DNA from 4 places in the Streptomyces sp. NPDC093094 genome. Region 3 is predicted to be linked to each of the others. Evidence: riboswitches for the same ligand, from Rfam matches in the RefSeq annotation. Region 3 holds a riboswitch; each other region holds the start of a gene.
What was found. Region 3 has a riboswitch for cyclic di-AMP ahead of ACIQGV_RS26920 (transglycosylase family protein). Riboswitches for the same ligand answer to the same signal wherever they lie in the genome.
Positions count from the first base shown of each region.

Region 1: another riboswitch for cyclic di-AMP. It lies ahead of ACIQGV_RS20840 (transglycosylase SLT domain-containing protein); the one in region 3 lies ahead of ACIQGV_RS26920 (transglycosylase family protein).
Region 2: another riboswitch for cyclic di-AMP. It lies ahead of ACIQGV_RS34055 (M23 family metallopeptidase); the one in region 3 lies ahead of ACIQGV_RS26920 (transglycosylase family protein).
Region 4: another riboswitch for cyclic di-AMP. It lies ahead of ACIQGV_RS06515 (C40 family peptidase); the one in region 3 lies ahead of ACIQGV_RS26920 (transglycosylase family protein).

Region 1 covers NZ_JBIVOX010000009.1:153,699-158,527, forward strand. Annotated here, with positions in the region: gene fahA (fumarylacetoacetase) at 1-56, opposite strand, end outside; gene ACIQGV_RS20835 (HAD family hydrolase) at 375-1,199, shown strand; gene ACIQGV_RS20840 (transglycosylase SLT domain-containing protein) at 1,212-1,682, opposite strand; cyclic di-AMP (ydaO/yuaA leader) riboswitch at 1,688-1,863, opposite strand; gene ACIQGV_RS20845 (polyprenyl synthetase family protein) at 3,166-4,176, shown strand; gene ACIQGV_RS20850 (outer membrane lipoprotein carrier protein LolA) at 4,462-4,829, shown strand, end outside.
Region 2 covers NZ_JBIVOX010000023.1:41,067-45,895, forward strand. Annotated here, with positions in the region: gene ACIQGV_RS34050 (tyrosine-protein phosphatase) at 1-327, opposite strand, end outside; cyclic di-AMP (ydaO/yuaA leader) riboswitch at 842-999, shown strand; gene ACIQGV_RS34055 (M23 family metallopeptidase) at 1,004-1,999, shown strand; gene ACIQGV_RS34060 (SGNH/GDSL hydrolase family protein) at 2,274-3,059, shown strand; gene ACIQGV_RS34065 (TetR/AcrR family transcriptional regulator) at 3,100-3,717, opposite strand; gene ACIQGV_RS34070 (Glu/Leu/Phe/Val dehydrogenase dimerization domain-containing protein) at 3,803-4,829, opposite strand, start outside.
Region 3 covers NZ_JBIVOX010000013.1:106,277-111,105, reverse strand. Annotated here, with positions in the region: gene ACIQGV_RS26935 (nucleoside triphosphate pyrophosphohydrolase) at 1-46, shown strand, start outside; gene ACIQGV_RS26930 (cytochrome P450) at 114-1,436, shown strand; gene ACIQGV_RS26925 (transglycosylase family protein) at 1,621-2,622, shown strand; cyclic di-AMP (ydaO/yuaA leader) riboswitch at 2,806-2,984, shown strand; gene ACIQGV_RS26920 (transglycosylase family protein) at 2,988-3,689, shown strand; gene eno (phosphopyruvate hydratase) at 3,920-4,829, shown strand, end outside.
Region 4 covers NZ_JBIVOX010000003.1:105,538-110,366, forward strand. Annotated here, with positions in the region: gene ACIQGV_RS06495 (8-amino-7-oxononanoate synthase) at 1-986, shown strand, start outside; gene ACIQGV_RS06500 (DUF397 domain-containing protein) at 1,173-1,382, opposite strand; gene ACIQGV_RS06505 (helix-turn-helix domain-containing protein) at 1,392-2,261, opposite strand; gene ACIQGV_RS06510 (ATP-binding protein) at 2,475-2,933, shown strand; gene ACIQGV_RS06515 (C40 family peptidase) at 3,029-3,502, opposite strand; cyclic di-AMP (ydaO/yuaA leader) riboswitch at 3,506-3,708, opposite strand; gene ACIQGV_RS06520 (hypothetical protein) at 4,006-4,314, opposite strand; gene ACIQGV_RS06525 (ATP-dependent Clp protease proteolytic subunit) at 4,322-4,829, opposite strand, start outside.

The DNA.
Region 1 (4,829 bases), on a different contig from region 3:
TACGGAAGGTTGTGCGGGCCGAAGGGGTCACCCTCGGGGACATCGAAGGGGGGCATGCGGTTGTGCCTCACTCTCGTGCGTGCCGTGTGCGGTGCCGTGCGGCCGCGCGCCGGTGCGGGCACGAGCGGGCGGCTGGCCCACACGTTACGGCCGAGGCAGCCGTCTTGGGCAGTGCCCCAAGAGTTCGCAATGTCCCCTGCCGGAAGGGTGCGGGGAGGGCGGGGGAGGGGGGTGCCGTATGTCCGAGAGATGGCACAAGGGGGTGAAATCCCCGGGCGTGAAAGGGAGTTGAGGGGGCGCTCGGCTCGGTGCAGGCGCGTGCCGTCGTCCGTTCGCGCTGAGTCGGCGTGCCGTGGTGTCCGTATTCTCTGATCATGGCCGCACCCACCGCATATGCCGAGCGCACCGCGTACTCACTCGTCGCCACCGACCTGGACGGCACGCTGCTGCGTGGCGACGACACCTTCTCCGACCGTTCGAGGGACGCTCTGGCGCTGGTGGCGGCTGCCGGTGCCCGTCATCTGGTGGTGACCGGGAGGCCGGCGCCCCGGGTGCGCCCGCTCCTGGAGGAGCTCGGCAGCACGGGGCTCGCGGTGTGCGGGCAGGGTGCGCAGCTCTACGACGTGGACGCCGACCGGCTGCTGTGGTCCGTCACCCTGGACCGGGAGCTGGCGGAGACCGCGCTCGGCAAGATCGAGGCGGAGGTGGGCCAGGTGTACGCGGCCGTGGACCAGGACGGTGTCGACGGGCTGACACTGATCGAGCCCGGGTACACGATGCCGCACCCCACGCTTCCGGCGGTCAGGGTCGAGCGCCGCGACGACCTGTGGTGCGAGCCGATCAGCAAGGTGCTGCTGCGCCACCACACGCTGAGCGACGACGAGCTGGCGGCGGTGGCGCGCGGGGCCGTGGGGTCGCTGGCCACGGTCACCATGTCGGGCCCCGGGACGGTGGAGCTCCAGCCGTGCGGGGTCACCAAGGCGACGGGGCTGGCGCTGGCCGCCCGGCATCTCGGCCTGACCCCCGCGGACACCGTCGCCTTCGGTGACATGCCGAACGACATCCCCATGTTCGACTGGGCCGCGTACGGCGTGGCGATGGCCAACGCTCACCCCGAACTCAAGGCGGTGGCCGACGAGGTCACCCGCTCGAACGAGGACGACGGCATCGCCGTCGTCCTCGAACGCCTCTACGGCTGAGGGCCGGGAGGATCAGTACGCGCCGAAGACGTTGTCGATGGAGCCGTAGCGGTCCGCCGCGTAGTTGCAGGCGGCGGTGATGTTGGCGACCGGGTCGTAGGGGTCGAACGCGGTGCCGGCCACGTGGTAGGCCGCGAAGGTCGGGTCGATGACCTGGAGCAGGCCCTTGGAGGGCGTGCCGGCGGCCGCGTTGGAGTCCCAGTTGTTGATGGCGAGGGGGTTGCCCGAGGACTCGCGCATGACGTTGCGGTAGATGCCGTCGTAGGAGCCCGGGATGCCGTGCTGGGACATGATGTCGAGCGACTGGCGGATCCACCCGTCGAGGGTGTTCGGGTAGACGGTCGCCGAGGCCGCGGCGGCGGGGGCGGCCGAGGCGCCGGTGGCGCCGACGAGCGGCAGGGCGAGCACGGCGGCGCCGACTCCGGCGGCGGCCAGGGCACGGGCGAGGCGGGGACGGCGGTTTGCAGGCGTGTTCGTACGCATGGGGACATTCCTCTCCGGCGCCTGCGAGGTGAGCTGTCGGGTTCGGGCGGAAAGGTGCCCGGCCGTGCCTGAAGAAGGCATGGCTTAACCCCGAGCCGTGCCGTACGTCGTAGCTGGTACGACGTGCGGACCGGCGACTTACCTGGGTCCCCCGCTCCTGCCGCTGCGGTGTTGGTCGGATGCCTTGGGCGGCGGCAGGATTCGGCGTCCACCCGGCTGCCGGAACGTATGCGAGAGCGCATGAGGGAAACAAGTTCAGGATTCGCACAAAGTGCCGATCAAGCATGATCCAGGATCTTTACGGCACTTGATCCTTTATGGCCCTTGAGGCCCAATTGCACGGCAGAGTGGCTTTTTGGGTGTGGGGGGCGTGCCGGTCGCGGAGGGTCTGCGAGGTGAGCCAACTCACCGTCAGTCGCAAGAGTGGCAATTCGGGCATCACGCCCAACTCTGCCTCAAATGGCCGCTCGTGGGATCTGCTTCTCCCGGGCGTGGATCGCGGCGTCCGGGGCGGGCTCGGGACGCCGCGCCGCGGGCCGGTATCCGGACGCCGTGCGTCGCCGGTCACATCACGCACCCCCGGCCGGCTGGATCCTGCCCGCGGTCCGTGCCCCGTTCCCCGGCCGGGGCGCCGTGCGGACGTGCCCCCGGTGTGCCGGCGGGTCCGGCGCTCCGCGGGTGGCCGGTGCGGCGGAACCCTGGAGGGCGTGCGTCATCGGCGTCACGGTCGGTGGGGGGCGGGTGGCGGGCCGCGGTCGGGGCGCCGGCGGGGCCGGGGGCGATCGGGTCGTGCACCCGGCCGGCGGGAAGGCGCTCCGGCGGCCGGAGGGTGCTGTCGCGGCACGGGCCGTACCGGCCGGTCGGGTGGTGCCCGGGGAACGCGGGGCTGTCCGGTGTCGGGGGGGCCCCGGCGCGGCGGGGGGGGGGCGCCCCCCCGGCGCCCCGGGGGGGGGGGGGGGGGGGGGGGGGGGGGGGGGGGGGGGGGGGGGGGGGGGGGGCCGGGGGGGGGGGGGGGGGGGGGGCCCCCCCCCGGCCGCCGGGGGGCCCCCCGACACCGGACGGACAGGGGTGCGCAGGTCCTCGTGAGGCACGTGAGGCGTCTCGCGGGGGAAGGGTGTAAGGATGCGCGGGAGCGTGATCCCGCCGGCCTCGGTGGACCCGGGGTGCCCTGCGGCGCGGCGGCTGTGCGCCGGGTCGGGGCGCGGCGTCGGGTCGGGGTGTGGCGCCGGGGTGCGGGGCGCGGTGCTGACGTGGGGTGCGGCGCCGCTGCGAGGCGCGGATCACTACTTCCTGGTAAGTCGATAAATGTCCGTTCCTATCGATTGATCAGCAACATACCGGTCGTGCCGCGATACCGCCCGGCCTGCGGGGTGGGCGGCGACAGTGATCGAATCGTGACCGGATACGCTGACTTGAGTGATGGCAGCGACCTATCGACATACCGCGTAATCGCCAGTAGACACCAGCAGACAGGAGACCCCTCGTGACCGTCGTCGGGCCGTTCGGGCTGAGCGTGCGGGACCAGGCTCTGGAAGCCGATGTCCAGGCCGGATTGGCGGCTGTCGAGGAAGGGCTGCTCGAAGCCACCAAGAGCGGGGTCCCCTTCATCACCGAGGCCGCCCAGCATCTGGTGCGGGCGGGCGGCAAGCGCTTCCGGCCGCTGCTCGTGATGCTCGCGGCCCAGTTCGGCGACCCCTACGCGCCCGGCGTCGTACCGTCCGCGGTGGTGGTCGAGCTGACCCACCTCGCCACGCTGTACCACGACGACGTGATGGACGAGGCGTCCGTGCGCCGCGGCGTGCCCAGCGCCAACACCCGCTGGGGCAACTCGGTGGCCGTCCTCACCGGCGACTTCCTCTTCGCCCGCGCCTCGCACATCCTGGCCGACCTGGGACCCGAGGCGGTGCGGGTCCAGGCCGAGGCGTTCGAGCGCCTGGTCACCGGCCAGATCCTGGAGACGGCCGGCCCGGCCGACGACCGCGACCCGGTCGACCACTACCTGGACGTCCTCGCCGGCAAGACGGGCTCGCTGGTCGCCGTCTCCTGCCGGTTCGGCGCGATGATGTCCGGCGCCGACGAGACGATCGTCGACGTGCTGACCCAGTACGGCGAGCGGCTCGGCGTCGCCTTCCAGCTCGCGGACGACGTCCTCGACATCGCCTCCGACTCCCACGAGTCCGGCAAGACGCCCGGCACCGACCTGCGCGAGGGCATCGCGACCCTGCCGGTGCTGCGGCTGCGCGAGCGGGCGGCCCGGCTGGGCCTCGCCGAGGACCTCGCGCTGTGCGAGCTGCTCGACTCCGACCTCACCGACGACGCCCGGCACACCGAGGCGCTCACCGCGCTGAGGGCCCACCCGGCGCTGGAGCAGGCCCGCCGCGACACCGTCCGGTTCGCGGAGGAGGCCCGTTCGGCGCTTGCGCCGCTGCGGGAGTGCGACGCCAAGGCGTCGCTCCTGGAGCTGTGCGACGCGGTGGTCCACCGGGCCGGCTGACACCCCCCGTCCGGCACGTGCGGCCGGGACCGCGCACCTGTACACCAGGAGGGCGGCGCACCCCTTCGACCCCTACGGGTCGGGGGAGTGTGCCGCCCTCAGGTGTCATACCGCAGTAGTACGCGGAGTTGGCTCCGCGGAGTGACGCCCCGACGACTTCCGTTTGGTCAGATTGGAGACAGACGGAAAACACCACTCCTCACCGAATCGGGTGAGAATGGCGGCTCAGGGTGAACAGTGCGCATCGAGCTGAACGGCCGCCGCCGACACGGAGGTAGGGCACACATGGCACCGTACGAATCCGACGAGAGCATCACCGCCTCGGAGACCGAAGTCCCGCGCGGGCGACGCAGGGCCGCGCGGTATGTCGTCCCGCTCGCGGTCACCGGAGTGGCGGTGGCGACCATCGGGCTCGTCCCGGCCCTGGCCGACTCCGGCAGCCCCGACCTGCCCGAGATCAGCGCCGAGCAACTCGTCCAGAACATCGCCGAGTCCGACACCGAGCAGCTGTCCGGCACGGTCCGCATCAACACCGACCTCGGCCTGCCCGACCTCGGCGGACTGGAGAGCGGTCTGTTCTCCGGCGCCGCCTCGGGCGGCGACGGCGGCGAGGGCTCCGCGGCCGACCCGTCGACCCGCCTCACCGAGCTGGT
Region 2 (4,829 bases), on a different contig from region 3:
CTCCAGGTCGCCGTCGCGCACCATCTTCCAGAACTCGGCCCCGTCCGCCGGGTCGCTCAGCGGAAGGTTGACGTTGCGCACGCCCGGCAGCGTCACGTCCGGGCCCTCCAGCTTCTGGTCCGCCGCGTTGCGGAAGTCGAAGATCGTGTGCAGGCCCAGGGAGGAGAGGAACACCGCGTCCTCGGCGGTCGCGTGCGCCAGATGTCCGCTGCGGAAGAGCACGCCCCGGCGCACCCGGCGCCCGTCGACCGTCGGCAGTCCTCCCACGTCACGGAAATTGCGCACTCCGGCCAGCTCGGGCTCGGTCGACGGGACCTGCTGCGTCACGGTGGCTCCCTCCGGTCGGCCCCGCCGGCGCGGCTCGTCCGGCGGGCGCTTCGATGACCATACGACATGGCTTCCTGAGGCAACGGGTTGTCCGCGTCCCGTCCGCACACGCCCACAGACTGGATCAAAACGGACCTTATGTCCGTATGGTTCCGCGCCGCGCCCCCGTGTGAGCGCGGGGGATTTCCCGACGCGCGCCACTTCTGCACCTTCTGTCCGTATTGACTCCTTCATTCCAACTCGCTCTGGAATAAAGGAACCTGGAGAGGTGTCACGTGAGGAGCGTCATAACCGTGACCGTGCGTCGTCGGTCATGTCCACGTAATCAAGGGCCTTCTCAAGGGAGTTTGAGGAATCCGGCGGAGCCGTCGTGCACGGAGGGTGACCGGGAATTTCCTTTACGGATCAAGAAGAAGGGCTTCGGGCGGAACCTCTTGCTTGTCCCTTTGCGCCTTGCTCGCTTACGTTCGCCACCGATCCGGACGGACGCCCAATCCTGCCGCCGACCGGAGCCCGCACAAACCCACCCGTCCACGGCAGGAGCGGGGGACCCACAGGTACGACTGCCTGTTCCGGTCTCCGGAACGGCTCGGGGTTAAGCCGCGTCTCGGCGCGGCCGGACATCTCCAGTCCGCACCCGACAGCTCACCTCGCAGGCGCCGGAGAGGAATTCGCCATGCCCGCGAAGGGTAAGCACCGCCGTCCCAAGGCCCAGCGCCTGACCCGTTCCATCGCCGTCGCCGGTACCGGTGGCGCCGCGCTCGCCCTGCCGCTGCTGGCGGCCACCGGCGCGAACGCCGCGACCGGACAGTCCGCCCCGGACGCCGCCGTCCGGTCGGCCGCCACGGTCCAGAAGACCTCCGCGGCCACCGGGGCCGCCGAGAAGAAGTCGACCGCCCCGCGCGTCTATGCCGTGAAGCACGGCGACTACCTCTCGAAGATCGCCGACGAGCAGAACGTCCGCGGCGGCTGGCAGAAGCTGTACCAGGACAACCGTGAGGCCGTCGGCTCCGACCCCTCGATGATCCACCCGGGTCTGAAGCTCACCCTCGGCAAGAAGGCCGCGGCGGCGCAGTCCTGGAAGTCCTCCGACGCGGCGAAGCCGGCCACGCGCTCCTCCGGCTCCTCCTCGTCCTCGCAGTCCGCCGAGGCGTCGAAGTCCGCCGAGGCGTCGAAGTCCTCGGCCTCCGAGTCCTCGGCCTCTTCCTCCGCCCCCTCCTCCTCCGGCTCGTCCGCCGCCACCCAGGCGGACACCACCGCGGCGAGCGGCTACAGCGCCCCCGTCTCCGGCGCCGGAGTCGGCACCGCCTACCGCGTGGCGGGCAGCATGTGGTCCAGCGGCTACCACACGGGCGCCGACTTCGTCGTCCCGACCGGCACCTCGCTCAAGGCCGTCGGCGCGGGCACCGTCGTCTCCGCGGGCTGGGGCGGCGCGTACGGCAACCAGGTCGTCATCAAGCTGGCCGACGGCCACTACGCCCAGTACGCCCACCTGTCCTCGCTGTCCGTCTCCACCGGCCAGTCGGTGACCGCGGGACAGCAGGTCGGCCTCTCCGGCGCGACCGGCAACGTGACCGGCCCGCACCTGCACTTCGAGATCCGCACCACCCCGGACTACGGCTCGGACGTGGACCCGATCTCCTACCTCCGCTCGCACGGCGTCGCCATCTGACGTCCGTCGTCCGCGGCGTCGGCACCTGACGTCCGTCATCCGCGGCCGAAGGCCGGACCCCGTCCCCGGGGTCCGGCCTTCGGTGTGTCCGGAGTTCCCCGTTCCCGTTCCGCACCGGCAACAGGTCCGGACGGAGGGTTATTCCACGCTTGCCGAGACTTTAGGAGTGTCTTATCTCACCGCCCGTCAACCCCTGCCTACGGTCGCGTAGGTCACATTCGAAAGGGAATCATGGGCCGATGTGGCAGACGATTCGAAGAATGACAGCAGATCAGTGATCGGGTCGTACGTGGCGGTGGGGGACAGCTTCACCGAGGGCGTCGGCGACCCCGGTCCCGACGGGAGGTTCGTCGGCTGGGCCGACCGGTTCGCCGTGCTGCTCGCGGACCGGCGACCCGAGGGCGACTTCGAGTACACCAACCTCGCCGTGCGCGGGAAGCTGCTCGACCAGATCGTGGCGGACCAGGTGCCGCGGGCTCTCGAACTCGCCCCGGACCTCGTCAGCATCTGCGCGGGCGGCAACGACATCATCCGGCCCGGCACCGACCCCGACGACGTCGCCGAGCGCTTCGAGCAGGCGATCGCCGCGCTGACCGAGGCGGCCGGCACCGTCCTGGTGGCGACCGGCTTCGACACCCGCGGCGTGCCGGTGCTGAAGCATCTGCGCGGCAAGATCGCCACGTACAACGGACATGTGCGGGCGGTCGCCGACCGCTACGGCTGCCCGGTGCTCGACCTGTGGTCCCTGAGGTCCGTCCAGGACCGCCGCGCCTGGGACGGCGACCGGCTCCACCTCGGACCCGAGGGCCACACGCGCGTGGCGCTGCGTGCCGGGCAGGCCCTCGGCGTGGACGTGCCGGCCGATCCCGAGCAGCCCTGGCCGCCGCTGCCGCCCCGCGGCACGCTCGACGTCCGCCGCGACGACGTCCACTGGGCCCGCGAGTACCTCGTCCCCTGGATCGGCCGCCGGCTGCGCGGCGAGTCCTCCGGCGACCATGTCACCGCCAAGGGCGCACTGAGCCCGGACGACATCAAGCTCCGCATCGAGGCGGTGGCCTGACGGGGCCGGCGCGCGGCCGCGCGGGTCCGCAGGCCCTCCCTCAGCGCCGCCCCGTCAACGCCTCCGGCGTCAGCCCCAGTTCGCGGGCCAGCGCCTCGTCCACCCACTCCGTCGCCCGGGCCCGGGACACCGCGCCCGGGTAGGAGGTCAGCTGGACGGCGAGGCCGTCGAGCAGCGCGGTCAGACGCAGGGCGGCGCCCGCCGGGTCGGGGCAGCGGAACTCCCCGGCGGCGACGCCCTCGGCGATGACCTCCGTCAGCGCGGCCTTCCACCGGCGGTCGAGGTCGCGGGCGACGTCCCGCAGGGCGGGCTCGCGCAGGGACACCGCCCAGCCCTCGATCCACAGCCGCCAGCCCTTGGCCTGGCCGGTCGGCGCGTACCAGCGCACCGCACCCCGCAGCCGCCGCAGCGCGGAGGTCCGGCGGCCGAGCAGCCCCCGCAGGTGGGCCAGGTCCCCCTCGGCCGCATGGGTGAACGCGGCGGCGACCAGCTTCTCCTTGGAGGAGAAGTGATAGAGCACGAGTGCGTTGCTCACGCCCAGCGCCGAGGCCACGTCGGCGATCCGCACCGAGGCCACGCCCCGCGCCTCGATCTGCCCGATGGCGGCCCGCAGCAACTCCTCGCGCCGCTCCTCCACGCTCAACCGCACCCTCGCCACGCGGCTCACCCTACACAGCGCCCAGGACCCGCGCCGAAGGCCCGTTCGAGGGCGGCCGCACGGCCGGCGACCGTGCGGCCCCGGCTCACCGGTACCAGCCGAAGCGCTCGGCGATCACCGGCAGCCGCTCCGCCGCGACGGCGTGCGCGGCGGCCCGGGGCGTCGTGCCGTCGGCCTCCGCCCGCGCGAGCATCAGCTCGACCAGCGCCCGCATCGAACGGCGTGTGTGCGTGAACGCCTCGTCCGCGTCGGCGCCGATGTCGCCGAACAGCGTCCACCACCACCACGCGTTCGTCCCCGAGTTGACGACCACGTCCGGCAGCACCGTCACCCCGCGCTCCGCCAGCAGTTCCTCCGCCTCCGCCGTCACGGGCATGTTGGCCGCCTCGACGATCCAGCGCGCGCGCACCTGTCCCTGGTTGCCCGTGTCGATCGCGTACGACACCGCCGCCGGGACCAGGATCTCCGCCTCCGCCGACAGCCAGGCGTCACCGGCGTGTTCGAGGTCGGCGGGCCGCAGTGCCGCCCGGTCGACCGTGCCGTGGGCGTCGCGCGCCGCGAGCAGCGCGTCCACGTCGAGGCCGTCCGGGTTGGCGATCGTGCCCTTGATGTCGGCGACCGCCACGACCGTCAGGCCCGCGCGGGCGAGGAAACGGGCGGTGGCGCCGCCCATCGTGCCGAACCCCTGCACGGCGGCCCGGGTGCCGGCGTACGGCGTGCCGGACCGGTCCAGGGCGGCGAGGGCGGCCTCGGCGACCCCGCAGCCGCCGACCAGCTCGTCCAGCCCGATCCCGTCCACCTCGACCCCGAACGCGGCGGCGAGCCGGGCGCGGGCGGCCGTCTCGTCGTCGAGCAGCGGATACACGGCCTGGATCGAGGAGACCAGCCCCGCCTCGGCGGCGGCCCGGTCCACCAGGTCCTGGGTGAGCCCGAGGTCCTCGCCCGTGGTCCAGAAGCACTCGATGTGCGGCCGCACGGCCCGCAGGTAGCGCACGAGCACCCCGTACGCCTCCGGGTCCCTGGGGTCGCAGTCGATGCCGCCCTTGGCGCCGCCGAGCGGCACGTACCGGCTCCGCGGGTCGTAGTGCAGGGCCTCCTTCATGGTCATGCCC
Region 3 (4,829 bases):
CGACCCCCAGGACCCCGACCCTCAGGAGCCCGGCTCCCGGGACTGACACGCCCGCCGCCGTGCGGCCGCCGCCGGGCGGGGGAGGACCTCGGCCGACCGGATACCGTCGCCCGGTGACCAACCACCCCCACCCGGCCCCCGGCCCCCGGCCGTCCGACTCCTCGGCGGCCTCCGGCGCCCCGGCCCCCGAACTCTTCACCTGGGAGTTCGCCACCGACCCCTACCCCGCCTACGCCTGGCTCCGGGAGCACGCCCCCGTGCACCGGACGCGGCTGCCGAGCGGTGTGGAGGCATGGCTGGTCACGCGGTACGCCGATGCCAGGCAGGCCCTCGCGGACGCACGGCTGTCCAAGAACCCGGAGCACCACGACGAACCGGCGCATGCCAAGGGCAAGACGGGCATTCCGGGCGAGCGCAAGGCCGAGCTGATGACGCATCTGCTCAACATCGACCCGCCGGACCACACGAGGCTCCGGCGGCTGGTGAGCAAGGCGTTCACACCGCGCAGGGTCGCCGAGTTCGCGCCGAGGGTGCAGGAGCTGACCGACCAGCTGATCGACCGGTTCGCGGAACGGGGCTCGGCCGACCTCATCCACGAGTTCGCCTTCCCGCTGCCCATCTACGCCATCTGCGACATGCTGGGCGTCCCGCGGGAGGACCAGGACGACTTCCGGGACTGGGCGGGCATGATGATCCGGCACGGCGGCGGGCCGCGGGGCGGGGTCGCGCGGTCGGTGAAGAAGATGCGCGGCTATCTGGCCGAACTCATCCACCGCAAGCGGGAGGCGCTGCCGGAGACCGCCGAGCCGGGGGAGGACCTCATCTCCGGACTCATCCGCGCCTCGGACCACGGTGAGCACCTCACCGAGAACGAGGCGGCGGCGATGGCGTTCATCCTTCTCTTCGCCGGGTTCGAGACCACGGTCAACCTGATCGGCAACGGCACCTTCGCCCTGCTCACCCACCCCGGCCAGCGCGAGCGCCTCCAGCGGTCCCTGGCCGCGGGGGAGAGCGGTCTGCTCGCGACCGGGGTGGAGGAACTGCTGCGCTACGACGGCCCGGTGGAGCTGGCGACCTGGCGCTTCGCGACCCGGCCGCTGACGATCGGCGGGCAGGACATCGCGGCCGGCGACCCCGTGCTGGTGGTGCTGGCGGCCGCGGACCGGGATCCGGCGCGGTTCGCCGACCCGGACACCCTCGACCTGTCCCGCCGCGACAACCAGCACCTGGGGTACGGACACGGCATCCACTACTGCCTGGGCGCGCCGCTCGCGCGACTGGAGGGACAGACCGCGCTGGCCACGCTGCTGACCCGGCTGCCGGATCTGCGGCTGGCGGCGGATCCGTCCGAGTTGCGCTGGCGCGGCGGTCTCATCATGCGAGGGCTGCGGACTCTGCCGGTCGAGTTCGCGCCGGCCGCGAAGAGCGGGGCATGAAACCACCCACAACCACACGATCCTGACGCGAGCGAAGGTGACGTCCCGTCAAGTCTGTGATCTTCACGTGATCTGTGCGGCATTAACTTGTGACAAGTGATCGTCTGCCTATACGTTCACCCATCAGCGCGGCGCCCCGCTTCATGTGCCGCGCGGTCCCCGTCGTCGCCCGAAAGGTCTCCGCATGCTCTCCGGGAACGGTCGCCACCGTCGCCCCCGCCAGGCTCCGGCTCTTCTCGTCGCGGCCGGAGTGACCGGCTCCGCCATCGCCATCCCGCTGCTGGGCGCCTCGGGCGCGAGCGCGGCGGACGGCACGACGTGGGACCGCGTCGCGGAATGCGAGACCGGCGGCGCATGGAGCGCCTACGACGGCTACGGCCACTTCGGCGGTCTGGCGCTCACCCAGCCCGACTGGGAGAACCACGGCGGGCTGGAGTACGCCCCGAGCCCCGAGCAGGCCAGCCGGCAGCAGCAGATAGCCGTCGCCGAGCGCATCCTCGCGGACCAGGGCGTCGCGGCGTGGCCGGCGTGCGGGCCGCTCTCGGGGCTGGGCCAGGACTCGGCCCCGGCGGAGGTCGACACCGGCGTGGCCGGCGACGAGTCGGGTGGGTCCGGCTTGACCGACACTTCCGATTCGTCCGCTTCTTCCGGTAGTTCCTCCCCGTCGACCGGCACCCCGTCGACCAAGTCGGACAAGTCGGCTGATGGGGCCAAGAAGGACACTTCGGCCGACTCGGACGCCGGGTCCGAGGGCGACGAGGAGAGCGGCTCCGACACCTCCCCCGCCCCGAGCGGCTCGCGCGAGCCCGACAGCGCCCGGACCGAGACCTTCGGGGACGAGGCGGACAAGTCCGGCGAGAACGCCACCTCTTCGGACACCACGGCCGGCGCCGGCACCGGCCGCCACCGCGGTGGCAGCGCCGACGAGGAGGCCGTGACGGACGGCCGTGAGGGCGGTTCCACGGGCCGTCACGCCTCGCGCAGCGGCGCGGCCGCACGGGACGCCGCCGACGGCGAGTACACGGTCCTTCCCGGCGACAGCCTCTGGAGCATCGCCGACTCCCTTGAGCTCCAGGGGGGATGGTCGGGCCTGTACGCCGAGAACCAGGACACCGTCGGCGCCGACCCGGACCTCATCGTCCCCGGTCAGACGCTCACGGTAGAGGGCGAAACGGACGAAAAGTAGCGGGAGTTCGGGTCATGGTTCGCCGCCAAATGTCCGGTTTGGTGAAACTGTGGGATGAGTCTCAGAGGCCCTGATCGTCTTTGAAATTCCGCCGATCGCGTGTCTACGGTCGGGACCGCTCGCCAACGTGAGCCCCGGCCGCCGCAACGCCGAATCCTGCCAGCGGCAGCACGGGAACAGTCGTCGCGTCATGCGCCGTGGGCAGGAGCGGGGGACCCAAGGTAAGTGCCGGTCCCGGTGGTTGAGGAGACTCGACGCCGGTATCGGCTCGGGGTGAAGCCGCAGCTCGTGAGGGCTGCGGCCGGGCAACTCAACCGGCCCGAACCCGACAGCTCACCTCGCAGGCGTCGGTGAGGGGATCCTCCATGCTGTTTTCCGGCAAGGGCAAGCACCGTCGTCCGTCCAAGGCCACCCGCGCCATCGCCGTCGCCGGTGTCACCGGCGCAGCCGTCGCCGCCCCGCTGATGGTGGCCGGCAACGCCTCCGCCGCCACCGTCTCCGAGTGGGACGCGGTCGCCCAGTGCGAGTCCGGCGGCAACTGGTCCATCAACACCGGCAACGGCTACTACGGCGGTCTGCAGTTCTCCGCGTCCACCTGGGCCGCGTACGGCGGCACCCAGTACGCCGGCAGCGCCGACCAGGCCAGCAAGTCCCAGCAGATCGAGATCGCCGAGAAGGTCCTCGCGGGCCAGGGCAAGGGCGCCTGGCCGGTCTGCGGCGTCGGCCTGTCGAGCACCCCCTACAGCGGCGGCGGCTCCGACAGCTCCTCCGGCTCCGGCTCCGGTGCCACGCAGCAGCAGAGCACCCCCGCCCCCCGCGAGACCGAGCAGCAGAGCGCCTCCCGCTCGCAGGAGCGCCCGGCCGTCAAGAAGACCGTCACCACCCCGACCGGCAAGAAGGTCGAGAAGGGTGACGGCGAGTACAAGGTCGTCAAGGGCGACACCCTCAGCTCGATCGCCGAGAAGCACGAGGTCAAGGGCGGCTGGGAGAAGCTGTTCCGGCTGAACGAGGACATCGTCGACGACGCCGACTTCATCTTCCCGGGCCAGCAGCTGCACCTGAAGTAAGCGGCTCCGTCCCTCCGGGCTCCCCGCCCCGGTGCGTGTTCCCCCGTACGCACCGGGGCGGGGTCATGTCCGGACCCGCTCACGGCCACCGATTTGTTCCGTTCGGAAACAATTTACTCTCGGTTTCCGTCCACGAGGTGGGCGACCGGCTGGCCGATCCCCCGGAGCCGGTTAGGCTCGTCTCGCAGAGCCGCGTGGTTCTGCGTAACAGCGTCACATCCACGAAGGAGATGCTCGTGCCGTCCATCGACGTCGTCGTAGCCCGGGAAATCCTGGACTCCCGAGGCAACCCCACGGTCGAGGTCGAGGTCGGCCTCGACGACGGCAGCACGGGTCGTGCCGCCGTGCCGTCCGGCGCCTCCACCGGTGCCTTCGAGGCCATCGAGCTCCGTGACGGCGACAAGAACCGCTACCTCGGCAAGGGCGTCGAGAAGGCCGTCCTCGCCGTGATCGAGCAGATCGGCCCGGAGCTCGTCGGCTACGACGCCACCGAGCAGCGGCTGATCGACCAGGCCATGTTCGACCTGGACGCCACCGACAACAAGGGCTCCCTCGGCGCCAACGCCATCCTCGGCGTCTCGCTCGCCGTGGCCCACGCCGCCTCCGAGGCCAGCGACCTGCCCCTGTTCCGTTACCTGGGCGGCCCGAACGCGCACCTGCTGCCGGTGCCGATGATGAACATCCTGAACGGCGGCTCGCACGCCGACTCCAACGTGGACATCCAGGAGTTCATGATCGCCCCGATCGGCGCGGAGTCCTTCTCCGAGGCCCTGCGCTGGGGTGCCGAGGTCTACCACACCCTGAAGTCCGTCCTGAAGACCAAGGGGCTGTCCACCGGTCTCGGCGACGAGGGCGGCTTCGCGCCGAACCTGGACTCCAACCGTGCCGCGCTCGACCTCATCATCGAGGCCATCAAGCAGGCCGGCTACGTCCCCGGCGAGCAGATCGCGCTCGCCCTCGACGTCGCCGCGTCCGAGTTCTACAAGGACGGCGCGTACGAGTTCGAGGGCAAGTCCCGCTCGGCCGCCGAGATGACCGAGTACTACGAGGAGCTCGTGGCGGCCTACCCGCTCGTCTCCATCGAGGACCCGCTGTTCGAGGACGACTGGGCCGGCTGGAAGATCATCACCGAGAAGCTGG
Region 4 (4,829 bases), on a different contig from region 3:
TCACCGACGGCGCGGCCCGGGCCGCGGCCCGGTGGGGAGGCGGCGCGACGGGCTCCCGGCTGGTGACCGGTACGACCGAGCTGCACACCGAGCTGGAGCGCGAGCTGGCGGACTTCTGCGGCTTCGAGGCGGCGCTGGTGTTCTCCTCCGGCTACGCCGCCAACCTGGCCGCGGTCACGGCCCTGGCCCCGCACGGCTCGCTGATCGTGTCCGACGCGGGCAACCACGCCTCCCTCATCGACGGCTGCCGGCTGGCCCGGGGCGTCACCCAGGTCGTCGGGCACGCCGACCCGGACGCCGTCCGCAAGGCCCTGGGCACGCACGACGGCCCCGCCGTCACGGTGTCCGACACGGTCTTCTCGGTCGACGGTGACGCGGCCCCGCTCGCCGCCTACGCCGAGGCGTGCCGGGAGCACGGCGCCGGCCTGGTGGTGGACGACGCGCACGGCTTCGGCGTGCTCGGCGACGGGGGGCGCGGCGCGGCACACGCGGCCGGTCTGGCGGGCGCCGAGGACGTCGTGGTGACGCTCACCCTGTCGAAGTCCCTGGGCAGCCAGGGCGGCGCGGTGCTCGGACCCGCACGGGTGATCGACCACCTGGTCAACGCGGCCCGGACCTTCATCTTCGACACCGGGCTCGCCCCCGCGGCGGCCGGGGCGGCGCTGGCCGCGCTGCGGCTGCTGCGCCGCGAGCCCGAGCGGGCGGCGCGGGCGCGCGAGGTCGCGGCCGAACTGCACGCCCGGCTGACGGCCGAGGGCCATCAGGCGGTACGGCCGGACGCGGCGGTGGTCTCGGTGCGGGCTCCGTCCCCGGAGCAGGCCGTGCAATGGGCGGCGGACTGCCGCTCGGCGGGTCTGGCGGTGGGCTGCTTCCGCCCGCCCTCCGTGCCGGACGGCATCTCCCGGCTGCGGCTGACCGCCCGTGCGGACCTCTCCGGGGAACAGATCGAACGCGCTGTACGGGTGATCGGCGAGACGCGACCGTGAGTCGGCGTTCCACGGCCGTGTTCCTGAAATGATCCGTTTTCAGAATTGATCGGTATTCAGAATCGCCCCGTTTCCAGAACGATCGGTTTCAGAACGACCGGTCTAATGGCCGGTCTCGGGGCGATCCGTTTCGGAACCGTCGGCCCGTTTCGGAACCATCGGTTTCCGGACGGCCGGGAACGGCCGTCAGTGGAATGCGGCCGTGAAACCCGCCCAGCTCTCGGGGGAGAAGAGCAGCGCGGGTCCTTCCGGCCTCTTCGAGTCGCGCACGGCGAGACGGCCCGCCCAGCGGGCCGTCTCGACGCAGTTGTTCGCTCCCGTGCTGTAGCTGCTGCGCAGCCATCGCGCGCCGTGCAGCCGATTACTGGAGGGTACGTTCCGAGGCAGTGCAGTCATGGTGCCTCCCTATGCGCCGTCAACTGTCCCGGCGATGTAATCCAACGAGTCCTCGGGTGAAAGGGCGTGTTCCTGAAGGGTGCTGAAGGCATGGCTGTATGCCTCCAGGTCTTCTTTCCGTTCGAGATAGAGGCTACTCGTCATGTGGTCGAGAACAACCACATCCAGATCGGAGGTGCGCGGAAATGAGAAGATAACGAAAGGCCCGGTGATGCCGACATGCGCCCCCGCGGAGAAGGGCAGCACCTGGATCCGCACCTGCGGCAGCCGCGCCGCCTCCAGCAGCCGTACCACCTGGCGTTCCATCACCTCGGGACCGCCCACCTCCCGGTGCAGCACGGCCTCGTCCAGCACCGCGCTCAGCTCCAGCGGCGGCAGCGCCCGCAGCACCTCCTGCCGGGCCAGCCGCACCTGCACCAGGGCCTCCAGCCGCTCCTCCGGCTCACCGTCGAGGCCGCCCACCGTGGACCGGGTCACCGCGCGGGCGTACTCGGGGGTCTGGAGCAGCCCGGGCACGACCGACGTCTCCAGGGTGCGCATCGCGCTGGCCTGCGACTCCAGGCTGATGAAGTCCCGGTAGGCGGGCGGCAGCACCCCGCGGTAGGCGTGCCACCAGTGGTGCCGGCCGCTTCCCTCGTCGGAGCCCGCCAGCATCAGCAGCAGTTCGCGCAGCTCGGGGTCCCTGACGCCGTAGGCGTCCAGGAGTAACCGCACGTCGGACGGTTTCACGCCACTCGCGCCCGTCTCGATCCGGCTCACTTTCGACTGATGCCAGCCCACCAGAAGGGCCGCCTCGCCGCTGGTGAGCCCCGTGCGGGCGCGCAGAGCGCGCAGCTCCGCGCCGAGCTTTCGGCGACGTACCGCGGGACCGTGCTGCATGGGCTACTCCCTACTCCTTCCGGGCCACCCAAATACGGTCTGCCGTCGCAGAGTTCACCGCTTCGAGCGACAGATATATGCATATCTTGGTGGATCGGCACCGGGACCGGCCCGCTGGTGGCAGTCTGGCGGACGAAGCACCAGTCCGGGACCGTACTCGAACCAGCCGATCCTTGTCGGACCTCGGTCCCGTGGGAAAGGGACGACGTCGTCATGGCAGACCACCTGGAAGCATCCGTCACTCTGCCGAGCGATCCCGCCTCGGTCTCCGCGGCCCGTGGGTATGTCATCGGGACTCTGGCGGAGTGGGGCCTGCCGTCGGACACGGACGTGGCCGACACCATCCGGCTGATCGTCTCCGAGCTGGCCACCAACGCCGTGCAGCACACCTTCGGGCAGTCGCCCACCTTCACGGTGGACATGCTGCTGGAGCGTGACGAGCATCTGCGCATCGGGGTCACCGACAGCCATCCCAGGTTTCCCAAGCGGCTGCCGGCCGCGGTGCAGCAGGACAACGGCCGCGGCATGGTGATCATCCGCTGGCTGGCGGCGGAGTGCGGCGGCAGGCTGCGGGTGCGCCCCACGCGCGAGGGCGGGAAGACGGTCTCCATCGAGCTGCCGTGGACCGTCCCGGCCCGGCCGGTGACCACGGCGGGCCAGCAGGAGCCGTGAGCCCCCGGGAGGCACTGCGGGTGCCTCCCGGGGGCGCAGGCGGCCGGACCCGGGCGGTGACGGCCTGTCAGGGGGCCGTACCGCCCGGGAACGGGTCAGCTGACGCGGCCGTACCAGACGCTGCTCGTCCAGATCTTCTGCAGCCTCACCACGTCACCGGTCTTCGGGGCATGCCAGAGCTTGTTCTTCCCGGCGTAGATGCCCACGTGGTAGACGTTCGAACCCGAGTGGAAGAACACCAGGTCGCCCGCCCTGCGGTTCTTCGCGGAGATGTGGCGGGTCTTGTTGTACTGCTGGGCGGCGGTGCGCGGCAGGGACTTGCCCGCCTTCTTGTACGAGTAGAGCGTGAGCCCGGAGCAGTCGAACCGGTGCGGCCCCGTGGCGCCGTAGCTGTACGGTGAACCCTTTTTGGAGGCGGCGATCTGGAGCGCCTTCGTCGCCGGTGTGGTGGCCTGGGCCTCGGCGGCGACACCGGGGATGACCAGGGAGCCGCCCACGGCGGCGATGGTCAGGGCCGAGGCCGTACCGGCCCGGGCCATGAGCGACGGGACACGATTCTGCGCGGTCATGCGCAACCCTTCGTCAGCCGCCTGTGAAGGATGACCTGTCGGATTCGGGCTGGCGAAGTTGCCCGGCCGCCCGAAGGCGGCTTCACCCCAAGGACCGCTCGGAGCATGCGCTCCGGCGACCCGTCATGCCTGGGTCCTCCACTCCTGCCGATCCACTCCTGTCGACCGGTCATCCGGGCGGCGGCAGGACTCGGCGTCCGCCCGGACCGCCCCGCCGCGGTGGCGGGGGCTTGTCGTCAGACAGGGATCTTCACTCACAAGTGTCCGAAATACCCAACGGAACCGGGGATTTGTGTTGTTACTCACCGTTCACCCGTTCGGGTGGACAGCTTGATCGACGGACGTCTGTCAAGACCGCGAATACCCCTCGGACCAGCGCCGGAGCGCATTCCTCCGCCCCAACGGCGGGCGTGTCGCGCAACTTTGAAGGTCCCGCAGAACGATGAATTCGTAGTCCAGAAGGGGGTACGTCATTCGGTCCGTTTAACGGCTGGTCCGGACGTTCAGTCGTCGGGGCGCGAGGGCAGCACGACACGCGCCGTGCGGCGCTCCCCGTCCAGGACGCGCAGCGCCCGCGCGAGAGTGGGCGCGTGCAGTTCGGTCTCGCCCCGCTGATGCATCAGGGCCAGCGCGTCACGCAGTTCGGCCGCCTTGCGCACCAGTGCCTGGGCGGCCCGCAGCCCGCGGTAGGTGTCCCCGTGGTGTGCGGGGTTGATCCGGCCGAGCAGGTCGACCGTCTCCAGGTAACGGTCGATCAGCTCGCCCTCCGCCCGGGTCAGGGCGGGCAGCGGCGGAAGCTCGGGCGGCAGCACCGGCGCCTCACTCTCCGGCCGGGGGAGCGGGGACGGCCGCACGGCCCGGGGTGATCCGGTCCACCAGTCTGTGCTCCAGGGCCTCCTGGGCGGTGAGGACCCGCTCGTGCCCGATGTCCGCGCTCACCCGCTCCCGGCTCCGCCCGGTGTGCCGCGCGAGCATCTCCTCCGGCCGGGACCGCGCCCTCGGCTGTTCCTCCGCCCGGATGACCGGGTCGCCGGCCCGCCCCTCCGGCGGTTCCGGCAGGGCGGGCTGACGGAGCACCGTGCGGGCGCCCGGGAGGGCGTACCGCTTGCCCGGGGTGCCGGCCGCCGGCGGGACCGCGGCGGACGTGCCGGCCCGGCCCGGGCGGACCGTCTCCACGTCGCGGGCGACGTGCGGCATCGTGTCGTGGACGGCCGTCATGGGGCCGAACGGGCCGCCCGGCGAGTTGACGTACAGGGAGATGCCGTCGGGGCCCTTGTGCTCCAGGTGCATGAACTGCGCCGTCACGTCGTTCGCCGCGGTGTCGTCG